One region of the Brevibacillus sp. NPDC003359 genome, then DNA from elsewhere that is predicted to be linked to it. Evidence: predicted binding sites of a transcription regulator. Region 1 holds the regulator's gene; the other holds the start of a gene.
The links. Region 1 encodes Rex, which represses fermentation and respiration genes when NADH is low (regulators of the CRP and FNR family bind a similar motif). Its sites were predicted from a motif close to TTGTGAAATATTTCACAA; they were not measured.

Region 1 (6,452 bases):
GTGGCATGGTTTGGCCTGGAATACTTGGCTCATTGCGGGTACGAAGCGCGCATTGACGCTTGTCAAAAAAGCAATCAGTCTTGCTCCCGAAAATGACGACTTTCTTTTTAGTTATGGCTGGATGCTGTTGTTTGATGGAAGGGTAGACGAAGCGATCAAAGCGTTTCGGATCATGCTGGAGAAAAATCAAGACAATCGCCTCGGACAATCCGGGATGATTTCCGCATACGAAAAGCTGGGGGATACACAAGAGGCGAAACGATTGGCAAAATATTTCCTGGAAGACGCTGAGCCATATGTACGTTCGCTAGGGTATTTTCATCTGGGAAGAATCGCGGTTGTGGAGGAAAATTGGCGCCTAGCTGAACAGTATTTTCAACGGGCATTGCCATTCGCAGAACAGTTATGGGAAATCCCCATCTATCTACAATTGTGTGCAAGTAAGCTCGGTCAATCAGAAATGCAAACCGAGCTCGTACAGCCTTAAATGTACAGGAGAGCAGGAATATTTCCCATCGTTGCCGAATGTGAATGGGTGCGGATTGAATGTTTCCGCCCAGGTTACGAGGTGACAACGTTTGAATCGATTACTAGTTGTAGATTTTGAGACGACGGGAAGCCATCCACGCCAAGGAGATAGCATCATTCAGATTGGTGCAGTCGCAATCGATGACGGGCAGATTACCGAGAGTTTTTCCACCCTGATTCATCCGGGCCAGGATATTCCCCCATTTATTACCCAATTAACAGGGATTACCAATGAGATGGTTGCAAATGCTCCTTCCTTGGAAGAAGTGTTTCCAGATTTCTTGCGTTTATTGGACGGACGAGCTTTTGTTGCACATAATGCAAGCTTTGATCTCCAATTTTTACAAGAAGCCCTGCTGAGCCAGGGCTATTATGCGTTCGACGGCTATGTGCTTGATACAGTGGAGCTATCCCGCGTTCTTTTGCCGATGCAAAATAGCTACAGACTCGGAGAACTGGCGTCTGAGCTGGAAATAGAGCACGATAATCCCCATCAAGCAGACAGCGATGCACTTGCCACGGCGCAGCTCTTTCTCCACTTGCTAGATATTTTAAAGAAATTGCCGCTTGTGACGATCCAGCGGCTGCAGATGCTCGTCTCTTCGTTTCGCTCTGATATCGAGGTTCTTTTACGTCAGATCGAAATGGAAAAGCTCATAGAGCTGCCAGAGCTGGATGGAACGCCAACAGTAACTGATTCCTCAGACATGTGGGATATTTATCGTCAGCTGGCCCTTCGGAAGCGAGAAGAAAAAGCAACGGCGTCTTTGAAACGTCCTCATATCGATGCTAGGGTGACAAAAGCATTTGCTGATCAGCTCGAGGATGTTTTGGGCGAAAACGGGCATATGCAAGCTAAAATGTCGGGGTATCAACGTCGGGATGCTCAGGAAGCGATGATGCATGCCGTCTACGAGGCGATGGAAGATGGTGCCCATTTATTGGTGGAGGCAGGGACAGGCACGGGAAAATCATTAGCCTATCTCTTGCCGGGAATCATTTGGGCTCATCACAATCAGCAGCAGCTTGTGGTTAGCACCAATACCATTCAATTGCAGGAGCAGCTATTCCACAAGGAAATCGCTACCTTGCAGGAGTCGTTGCCGTTTTCCTTCACAGCTTCGACGCTAAAAGGCAGAGGAAACTACTTATGCTTGCGTAAATTTGAACAAGCCGTAGACGAACCTGTGGAAGGAAGCAGCCAAGAAATGCGGTTGGTCAAAGGACAAATGCTGACGTGGCTCACGCAAACCGTTACAGGTGACGTGGAAGAGCTGAGCATGCCTCCAAGTGGTCAACTGCTGTGGCAGCAGGTAAAAAGTGATACGAGCTCTTGTTTGAATCGGGCTTGTCCTTGGTTTAGCCGCTGCTACTACTTCCAGGCGAAGGAACGGGCACGCGATGTTGACGTACTCATCGTCAATCACGCCCTGTTTATCAGTGACTTGCAAGCGGAAAACAGAATCCTCCCTCCGTATGAAGTTGCTATCGTTGATGAGGCCCATCATTTGGAGGATGCCGCGACACAGCATTTAGGCAAGCAGTTTTCAACTACGCAGCTTCTCTTCTTGTTAGATCGTGCATCGGTTGAAGAGAGTGGGGCTATTGCCCGCTTCGCAGAAGAACTACAAAGCTGGATGCCTGCGGTACAAGAAGATGTCACTGCAAAGCTCCTGGAGTTGAAAAAGCAGTCCGCTTCTTTGCGAGAGAAAGCGCAGCAATGGACACAGCTCTTGTATGTATGGGCATCAGAGCGCGCGGAGGAGACGACAGACGCCGGACGTGAGACGGTACGTTATCGGATCGAATCGTTTGTAGGCAAACACGAGAAAATACGCAAAGTAACCAAAAAGCTGATTGAAGGGATGACAGCACACGCAGCGGGCATCGAGCAGCTTTTGCGAACCACTCCGCAAGAGGAAAAGCCTCCTTTTGCCGTACGCAGTCTGCTGACGGATTTATTCGGTCTCATCAAAGACTGGCAAAACGCCGTGGAACTGCTTCACTTCTTTTTGCTTGAGCAGGATGCCGAGTATGTATATTGGATGGAAGTAGAGTCCCGTACAGCTCGCAAGCAGGTTCATTTTTCAGCAGCACTCTTAAAGGTTGCCGACTCACTGGCAGAACCACTTTTCGCGCAGAAGCGGAGTCTGATCTTGACATCAGCCACTCTGACTGTCAAAAACAGCTTCTCCTACATCAAAAGCCAGTTTGGTCTCGACCAACTGCCTGAGGAACGAGTTCGTACCTTGTCATTGCAATCGCCGTTTCATTATGAAGAGCAGGGGTTGTTGTTGATTCCAGCTGATTTCCCCGCACCAGGCAAAGAGAGTGACCATACGTATTTGGAGGTGGTTATTCAGGGATGCGTTGATGTCGTATTGGCTTCAAAAGGAAGGACGCTGATTCTGTTTACCTCCCACTCGATGCTGCGACTCGTTTACCAAGCAATGAAGGAACGACTTGCGGACGCCCCAGAACCGTATACGTTATTCGGTCACGGCATCGATAGCAACAATCGGAGCAAGCTGGTACGTCTGTTCCGAAGCATGGAGAGAAGTGTTCTGCTAGGGACGAGCAGCTTCTGGGAAGGTGTCGATATCCAGGGGGAATGGCTGAGCAGTTTAGTCATTGTTCGCCTCCCGTTTGCTCCGCCGAATCATCCTGTTTATCAAGGCAGGGCAGAACTTTTGAAGGCAGAAGGTAAAAACGCCTTTATGTCTTTGTCTCTTCCACAAGCCGTTTTGCAATTCAAACAAGGTGTGGGGCGATTGATTCGCCATCACTTGGATCGCGGGGTCGTGATCGTATTCGACACGCGTGTGGTTGAGTCGAGATATGGACGTTCATTCCTTCAATCTTTACCGCCATTTCAGATCGAAAGTGGTTCATGGCCAACGCTGCGAGAGCGCATAGATCCATTCCTTAGTATGCAATCCCTGTCAGATTCATAAAATGAAGCAATAGTCTCATAGGGATTAAGGTGATAAAATAAATGTTAGGGAAAAAAGCGTGGTGTTGGTGGATTGTGGTTCTCTGTGCGATTTTCCTTTGCGCATGCTCGATTGACAGTCATTTGCTAGAAGCAGCAGTGAAGATCGAAGACCCGTTTGAAACGGAGACCGAACAGGAATTTTCTGGTCTCATTATCAGCTACTTGGCACTTCCTCATGGTGAAAGTACACTTTTGAGAATGCCAGGTGGCAAGACGATGCTGATTGATACGGGTGCGGCAGAAGATTGGCCCGTTCTTTCGGCGCGTTTGGCAGAGCTTAAGATCACACGGCTCGATTATGTGGTGTTGACGAACGATCAGCCTGAATATATGGGAGGCTACGCTTCATTAAGCCAGCAAGTGCTTGTAGATGCCGTCATTTTACCCAAGCTGATCTCACCTTCGATTCGTCATGTCGTGCTGCTTCGCCCCAAACAAAAGCAGATGGAAGCAGAGCAAGGACAAGTACTCACGCTTGACCAAGAAATCTCCATGGAAGTGTTGCTTCCGAATGAGCCGTTATTTTTATCGCCCCAGAACAATTCTCTCGTTTTTCGATTGATGCACGGTCAATTGCGGTTTTTATTTATGAGTGCCGTGAATGAAAAAGCAGAAGAGCGATTGTTGGAACAAAAAAATGACAAGCTGAGGGCGGAAGTGCTCAAGGTAGCCGGTCAGGGGAGCAATCAAGGGTCTTCGCAACCCTTTCTGACGCAGGTCGATCCGCAGGTCGCCATTATTCAAACAGGCCGATCGCGTGATCAAATGAAAGAAGGTCAGACGGAAGTTATGGAGCGCTTGGGTGAATCATGGGCCGAGACATATGTTACCAGCCACGATGGTTCCATTACCATTTTATCGAATGGGAAAGAATATCGGATTTTGAAGCAAAAGAATTAGGGGGGAAGACCGAACGTGGCAAAACACGAAAAGATTTCAGAAGCGGTCGTCCGTCGTTTGCCGATTTATCTGCGTTACCTCAGTTATTTGCAGCAGGTTGAGGTGACCACCGTTTCCTCCCAACAGATGGGCAAGAATCTTGATGTGAATCCTGCCCAAATCAGAAAAGATCTTGCAGCTTTTGGTGATTTTGGAAAAAAAGGAATCGGCTATGATGTCGATTATCTGGTGGAAAAAATACGTGAAATCCTGAAGCTAACGGATGAAATCCGTGTGGCTTTGGTCGGAGCTGGACATTTGGGCCATGCCATTAGTAACTACAACGCTTATTTGAAAGATAACATGCGGATTGCGGCCATCTTTGACAGTAACCCCGAGAAGCAGGGCAAAAAGGTCGCAGGTATACTGATTCAGCCTTTATCAGAGCTGGAAGAAACGATCGTAAACAAGCAGATCAAGCTGGCGATTATTACGGTACCAGCACCTGCAGCGCAATCCGTATGTGATCAGTTGACTCAAGCGGGTATCAGGGGGATCTTGAATTTTGCCCCTACGACGATTCGCGCAGGAAAAGATGTTCGCATTCACTATGCAGATGTGACGTCCAACCTGCAAAGCTTGGCCTACTACTTGACGTAAGAACGGAGTGTATATTATGAAAAAGACGATCCTCATTCACGCAACAGTCATTACCGTTAACGATACGAATGAAGTCATTTACGATGGTGCCGTAGCATTCGAAGGCAACAAGATTACGTACGTGGGCCCAACGCCTGAGGACCTGTCGGAAGCAGGATACGATGAAGTCATCGATCAAAAAGGAGACTACATACTGCCTGGATTGATCAACACACATGGACACGCTGGCATGTCCCTCCTACGCGGTTATGCAGATGATTTGCCGCTGCAACAATGGTTGGAAGACAAAATGTGGCCATTGGAAGCGCAATTCACGGGAGACACAGTAAAATGGGGTACCCAACTGTCGCTCATCGAGATGATTCGCACTGGAACCACTACGTTTGTGGATATGTATGATCATATGGATGTCGTGGCAAAGGAAGTCGATGCAGCTGGAATGCGTGCACGCCTGTGCCGAGGTATGATCGGTCTGTGCTCTGAAGAAGAACGTCAAACAAAGCTGAAAGACGCGACTCTTTTTGCAAAAGAATGGCATAATCAGGCAGACGGTCGGATTACCGTCATGATGGCACCGCATGCTCCATACACTTGCTCGCCAGAATTTATTACCCAAATTATCGAAAAAGCCGATGAGCTTTCCTTGCCGCTTCATATCCATATGTCTGAAACCGCTTGGGAAGTCGGTCAAAATGAGAAGGACTACGGGCTGCGTCCAGTTGCGCATTTGGAAAAGCTGGGAATGTTCAATCGCCCAACGCTCGTCGCGCACGCTGTTCACCTGACGGATGAAGAAATCGACATTTTGGCAAAATACAACGTGAGAGTTTCTCATAACGTTGTGAGCAACCTGAAGCTGGCAAGCGGTGTTGCGCCTGTTCCGAAAATGTTGGCAAAGGGTGTCAGCGTATCGCTGGGTACCGACAGCTCGGCAAGCAACAACAATTTGAATTTGTTTGAGGAATTAAAACTCGCTGCGATCCTGCACAAAGGTGTAAACAACGATCCAGTAGCCGTACCTGCAGAGGAAGCACTTCGCATGGCTACACGTTATGGGGCAGAAGGAGTATTCCAAGAGGAAACGCTTGGAAGCATTGAAGTAGGCAAGCAAGCCGACTTGATCGTGCTAGATAGTCACCAAGCACATTTCCACCCAGCCCACCAACCGATTTCACACGTGGTGTACGCAGCAAATGGACGAGATGTGAAAGATACGATTGTAGCGGGTAAATTTTTGATGCGTAATCATAAACTGTTGACCATCGATGAGGAGCGCGCGATTTACGAAGCGAACCGCGTATTCCAAACGTTAAAACGGTAAAAGGCTCCTGTCAGGTGGGGGACAGGAGTAAGGCAGTGCAGGTGTAGGTAGGGGAATTGGATACTACGA
Region 2 (6,452 bases), on a different contig from region 1:
TCGAAAAGCTGGCAAAGGCTGCTTCTGTTCACATAGACATTGGATTCGGCGGAACGGGTGTATTATTGAAAGGTGGCCTGTTGCTGACGGCAAAGCACGTATCCAAAGGGAGAGTCTCTTTCAGAGTGAAAACGTACTCTCGGGATTGGTTAAACGCGACACTGATTGCGGAGCACCCGGGAATAGGAAAAGATGCTGTTGACCTGGCTCTGTATAAGATTGAGAGACCGCCTGCCAAATTACCTTTCTTGCCTTTGAGCGCGGACCCACTTGTGAGTGGTCAAAAGATACTGACTGTCGAAGCGGAGTATCAGGACTGGATCGTAAGGACTGGTGAGTTGTGTCAGTTAAGCACAAAGCTGCAACCGTGGGAATTTGACTGCTCTGTTCCTGTGGAGAATGGCAACAGCGGCGGAGCTACCGTCAATGAGTATGGAGAAGTGGTCGGTATTTTCGTCAACATAACGTCTGTAGGCATCCAACGAGGAAGCGTCCGGGAAAGCGTTCCTGGTGGGGAAGCAATCAATTTGCAGCACTTATCTGTTTCAGAATGGCTTAAAAAATGGGTATAAGCTTCAAGGTCGTAAGGGTAAAATGAGGCACCTTCCTGTTAGAAGAAGGTGCCTCATTTTGTTATTTTCCGTCACGGGTAACGGCTATTGCGTGATTCCCAACATTTGTTTCATATCTTCTTGGGCATCACAAATCAATTGGATATGGAACAAGTCTTGCAGTACTTGCAGAACACCTGGCTGAATGAACTCAGGCAATTTTGGGCCAATCCGTATGTCTTGTATCCCCAGGCTAAACAGACCAAGCAGGATGGCAACCGCTTTTTGTTCAAACCAGGAAAGAACGATACTTACAGGCAACTCGTTTACTTCACACTCGAAGGCTTCGGCTAATGCAGCCGCAATCGTAATGGTAGAAACCGAGTTATTGCACTGTCCCAAATCAATGTATCTTGGGATGTCAGTACCTGGCACGGTGCCGAAATCTACATCGTTAAAACGAAATTTGCCACAGGAGGTAGTAAGAATGACTGCTTCTAGTGGTAAGGATGTAGCCAATTCACGGTAATACTCTCCTCCCTTGCCAGGAGCGTCACAACCAGCGATGACGAAGAAGCGTTTGATCTTCCCTTCCTTTACTGCCTGAATAATTTCAGGGGCGATTCCGAGGACTGTTTTGTGATGATATCCGGTCGTTAATGTCAGTTCCGATTCGATAGAAACCTCAGGAAGAGACAATGCTTTCTCAATGAGCGGCACAAAATCGTTATCCACAATTTTCGTCACATTCTCCAAGCCGGTTATATCATACGAAAAGAAGCGATCGGCGTAGCTGCCACGGATGGGCATCACACAGTTTGTTGTAGCCAGTATGGCGCCTGGAAATTTCTCAAACAATTGACGTTGATCGTACCATGCTTTCCCGATGTTCCCTTTCAAATGGGGATATTTTTTCAGTGCGGGATAGCCATGAGCGGGCAGCATTTCAGAATGCGTGTACACATTAATTCCTCTGCCTTCTATCTGTTTTAACAGCTCTTCGAGAGCAAACAGATTGTGCCCCGTAACAACGATGCATTTGCCTTCTATTTTATTTTGCGAGACTGTGATTGGTTGCGGGATTCCGAAATGATCCGTATGGGCACGATCCAAAAGCTCCATTACTTTTATGGCGGCTTTCCCTACTTTCATGGCCATTTCCAGATGCTCTTCCAAGTTGAAATTCACATTCGTCAATGTAAAATAGAGAGCTTCCTGCGTAATTCCATCCACTTCAGAATCGATATAGCCCAGTTGCCGAGCATGTGTTGCATAAGCCGCAATACCTTTTAAAGCAAAAATAATTGTATCCTGAATACTCGCAAGATCTTCATTCTTTCCGCATACGCCGATGACCTTACAACCACCTGATGGAGTCTGTTCACATTGATAACAAAACATGTATCATCCACTCCTTCTATTCAAGATTTCGCTTTGATTATAAGCGGATCGCCAGGAAGGAGCTGTGATTAAAATCACAACGAAAAAAATATAGCCTCTTATCATAGGGGATGAAGAAGATTCCCAAGTGAGGGGTGTTGTTATGGTACGAAAATGGCAGTTGCCGTTACAGACATTGAGTCTTACGGTCGGTTTCATGGTATGGGTCATTTTGTCATCACTCATGCCATTTATCAAAGAAACCGTACCTATGAGTGCAAGCGAAGTGGCGTTGGTGACAGCGATTCCCGTCTTGCTTGGATCGGTGCTGAGAATCCCAGTTGGATATTGGAGTAACCGATTTGGCGCGAGAATTTTATTTAGCATCAGCTTTCTCTTGCTGCTGGCCCCTGTTTTTTATGTTAGCAAGGCGACGACTTATACCGATTTGCTAATAGGCGGGCTATTTTTAGGGATAGGCGGAGCGGTGTTTTCCGTTGGTGTGACTTCTCTACCGAAATACTATCCGAAAGAGAAGCATGGTTCCATAAACGGAATCTACGGTATGGGGAATATTGGTACAGCGATAACGACTTTTGCCGCGCCAGTTTTGGCTAAAACGTTTGGCTGGGCCAATACCGTACAGATGTTTATGCTATTACTTGCGGGATTCGCTGTGCTTACCTTCTTGATGGGGGACAAAAATGAACCTAAGGTAGTGACACCTCTTGGTCAGCAGATAAAGAGTGTCTACAAAAACGAAAAGCTATGGTTAATCAGCTTGTTCTACTTTATTACGTTTGGCTGCTTCGTCGCTTTCACCGTTTATCTCCCGAATTTTTTAGTGAGCCATTTCCAATTGGATAAAGTAGATGCAGGTATGAGAACAGCGGGATTCATTCTGTTGGCGACACTTGCAAGACCATTGGGGGGCTGGCTAGGAGATAGATGGAACCCATTCAAGGCATTGATGATTGTGTTTGCCGGGCTCGCCTTATCTGGTATTGTCCTATCATTTTCGCCATCGATTTTGATGTATACGGTAGGGTGCTTGCTGGTGGCGGTATGTGCCGGAATCGGTAACGGAGCCGTGTTCAAATTAGTGCCGATGTATTTCTCGCGACAAGCGGGGATTGTGAATGGGATCGTATCTGCCATGGGGGGATTAGGAGGATTTTTCCCGCCGTTGATCTTAACGATGCTATTTAATCTGACGGGGCATTATGCGATCGGTTTCATGGCGTTATCTCAGTTTGCACTGGCAAGCTTAGTCTTGGTGATGTGGATGTTTTATCAAGAGAAGCTGCAGCTCGCCTCCACCATTATGGAAAAGACAGGAGAGGCGATACTGATTACTGATACACGAGGAGTCATTAGAAGTGCGAACCATGCTTTTACGAAAGTGACCGGTTATGAGATGAAAGAGGTGCTTGGCAAGTCTCCCAATATTTTAAAATCTGGCAGGCAGGATGCCGACTTCTATCAAAAGATGTGGGACTCGATCAAGAAAAATGGCTATTGGCAAGGAGAGATCTGGAATCGTCGGAAGAATGGGGATCAATATCTCCAATGGTTAACCATCAGCGCGATTCTGGACGATGCAGGAGACATCGAGTACTATGCTGGCATGTTCAGCGAGCTCGCGGAGCAAAGACATGGATAAAGAAGGCTGAATCGCTTATGAAAAAAAGTCTTGGACGGACAAGTCCAGGACTTTTTTTCGTGTAGAAAAGTATGGCCAGTTTGCTCACATTTGGCAGATATCAGGAGGGCAGTCATCACAATAGATCGCTTCTTTTAAATAGGCCAGGTCTTTAATCAAGATGTGCCCGTGGGGAAGCAGATCGATGGAGTTCTGTTTTTTTAGATCGGCAAGCATCCGGTTGACACTTTCTCGTGTCAGGCCAATGAATTGCGCCAAATCACGATTGGTAAGGGGAAGGTCGATGAGGATTCCGTCGGGGTGTGGCTTGCCGTACGTGTTGCTCATGCGGATTAGCGTCGAATACAGGGCGCCGATTTTGCCATTGAGTAGCAAATCACGAAATTTAGACTGCATCCGCCTGTTCATCAATCCCATCCAACGCAGGAAGTCTACGCAAAATTGACCGTTTTTGATGAGCATTTTTTCCAACGCTTGTCGCGGGATGATCCATACCTCCCCCTCCATCAACATGGTGCCTGTGGAGGTGTACGTCAATTCCTGTTCGAAGAGCCCGGAGACGCCGACAAGCTCTCCTGCACCAAATACTTGCAGGGTCAGTTCTTTTCCATCGTTTGTGTTTTTTGTGAGCTTGATTTGGCCCGACGAAATTAAGAATAGCTGATCGGCTCTTTCACCATCCAAAAACAGGACGGATCCAGGAACAAAGTTTTTCCTAACAGAAAACGTTTCAAGGCTATTCACAAAATCGGAAGAAATCTGCTCAACAAAGGTAGTGCCATTTCCGGTCATGTGGGTCCCCCTTACAACAAGGATAAAAAGGTAACTCATTATACCATTCGAAATCGATGGTTTGGGAAGAGAAAATAGTCATGATTGTGGCAGGGGGTGTGAGGTATATCACAACCTGGGTTACGAGCCATTGCTACAATGGTCTCGAACGAAAGGAAAAAAAGAGCAGCAGCAGGGAGGGTGTTGTATGAACTATATTTTTGCTTCCAAGGTGGCGAAGCGTGCTTTTATCATCATTGCTTGCTTGTTCGTCCTAAGTTACGTGGGAACACGTTTTTTCACTCATATTGACCTGGCGCTTTACGGCTATATGGTGGGAACGCTTGTCTTTATTGGAGGTTTCCTCTACCGATTTTCTGCGTGGGCAGATCGCCCGCCAACGAATGTGATTTTGAAAAAGGGACTACGGCTTCTCTTTCGTAAAAGCACGGCGAATACAACGGTGGATCATCTAGCCATCTATCGCTTTATTTGGAATCGCGGGTGGTACCGCTGGACACAGCACATTTTGCTGGGATGGGGATGTATCTTGTCCGCATTTGTTACCTTTCCGTTGGTTTTTGGCTGGATGTATTTCACGATGACGGACAACGGTTACTATCAGGTCGTGTTCATGGGTGTGGATATTCTGACCGTACAAGCGGATGGCTGGGTTGCCTTTCTCTTTTACAATGCGTTGAACATTACCGCTTTTATGGTCATCAGCGGAGTCGTCATGGCCTTATATCGCAGATACAAGAACATGCAGGCACGGGCTGAACAAACCTTTGTCTATGACTTTTTGCCTTTATACCTGCTGTTATTTATCAGCATAACAGGATTGATGTTGACAGCTAGCAACCTGTTCCTGGGGGGCTTTGGGCACCCACTCATATCGGTCACCCATCAATTCGCAGTGATTGTGACATTGATTTATCTGCCATTCGGAAAACTGGCACACATACCGTTCCGTCCCATGAGTGTGTTTGCACGTAATTATCGCGAGCACTATGGCGAGCAGGAAATGAAAAAGTGCAAAGTGTGTAGCAATGAGTTTGTCTCTGCGGAGCAATCGGCTGATGTAATCAACGTACTTGGTAAAAACGAAATGGCTTTTCAAATGGAAGAAGGATTCCACTTGGCTGAACTCTGCTTGCCGTGCCGCAGAAAATACCGGATGTTCCGCTTTACAGGAGTTCCTACGCACGAGATCAATGCCAGGGAGGCAAATCAACATGCCAAAGGATAAATTTTTTAAAGACATTGAAAACAAGATTCATCCTAACGAGAAATTGGTCAGCACACACTGCTGCTACTGCGGTATGCAATGCGGGATGAACCTGCGTGTAGATACAACGACGAACAAGATTATCGGAGTGGAGCCACGGTACGATTTCCCTGTCAATCTGGGGAAGATGTGTCCAAAAGGGGTGACGGCTTATCAGCAGGTTAACCATCCGGATCGGATACAGCGGCCGTTGATTCGAACAGATGCATCTTTAAAAGGCACGGCGGAAGGATTTCGGGAAGCGTCATGGGAGGAAGCACTTGACTTGATCGTTTCTAAGTTCAAGGAATTGCAACACCAATATGGCAAAGATACCTTATCTGTTTACTCTGGCGTTTCCATGACGAACGAAAAATGTTATCTCACTGGTAAGTTCGCACGAGTCGCCTTGCAAACCCGCTATATCGACTACAATGGCCGCTTTTGTATGTCCTCCGCTGCGGCAGGATTGAATCGAAGCTTGGGGATCGATCGCGGTTCTACCATTCCTTGGACGGATATTCATCAAACAGACTGCTTGTTTTTAGCCGGTTCAAACGCGGCTGAATGTCATCCAACCAGCATGTTTCGTATTTGGGAAGTGCAAAATCGAGGCGGTTATCTGATCGTAGCCGATCCAAGGGAAACACCTTTGGCACGTCGAGCTGATATCCACTTGGATCTGCGACCCGGAACAGATTTGGCACTGGCAAACGGAATCGTCCACCTGCTGATCAAGAATGGGCATATTGATGAAGACTTTATTCGAAATCATACGAATGGTTTTGAAGAAACAAAAGAAGTGGTCGCTACCTTCACA

Region 2: the regulator Rex is predicted to act here: its motif matches at 2,015-2,032, upstream of hcp (hydroxylamine reductase).

What each region holds. Positions count from the first base shown of each region.
Region 1 is NZ_JBIAOR010000001.1:367,648-374,099, forward strand. It holds gene ACFYU8_RS01750 (tetratricopeptide repeat protein) at 1-487, shown strand, start outside; gene dinG (ATP-dependent DNA helicase DinG) at 579-3,482, shown strand; gene ACFYU8_RS01760 (ComEC/Rec2 family competence protein) at 3,524-4,423, shown strand; gene ACFYU8_RS01765 (redox-sensing transcriptional repressor Rex) at 4,439-5,062, shown strand; gene ACFYU8_RS01770 (amidohydrolase) at 5,079-6,383, shown strand; gene ACFYU8_RS01775 (hypothetical protein) at 6,447-6,452, opposite strand, start outside.
Region 2 is NZ_JBIAOR010000017.1:24,446-30,897, forward strand. It holds gene ACFYU8_RS26710 (S1 family peptidase) at 1-572, shown strand, start outside; gene hcp (hydroxylamine reductase) at 657-1,952, opposite strand; gene ACFYU8_RS26720 (nitrate/nitrite transporter) at 2,095-3,594, shown strand; gene ACFYU8_RS26725 (Crp/Fnr family transcriptional regulator) at 3,679-4,386, opposite strand; gene ACFYU8_RS26730 (hypothetical protein) at 4,574-5,614, shown strand; gene ACFYU8_RS26735 (molybdopterin oxidoreductase family protein) at 5,601-6,452, shown strand, end outside.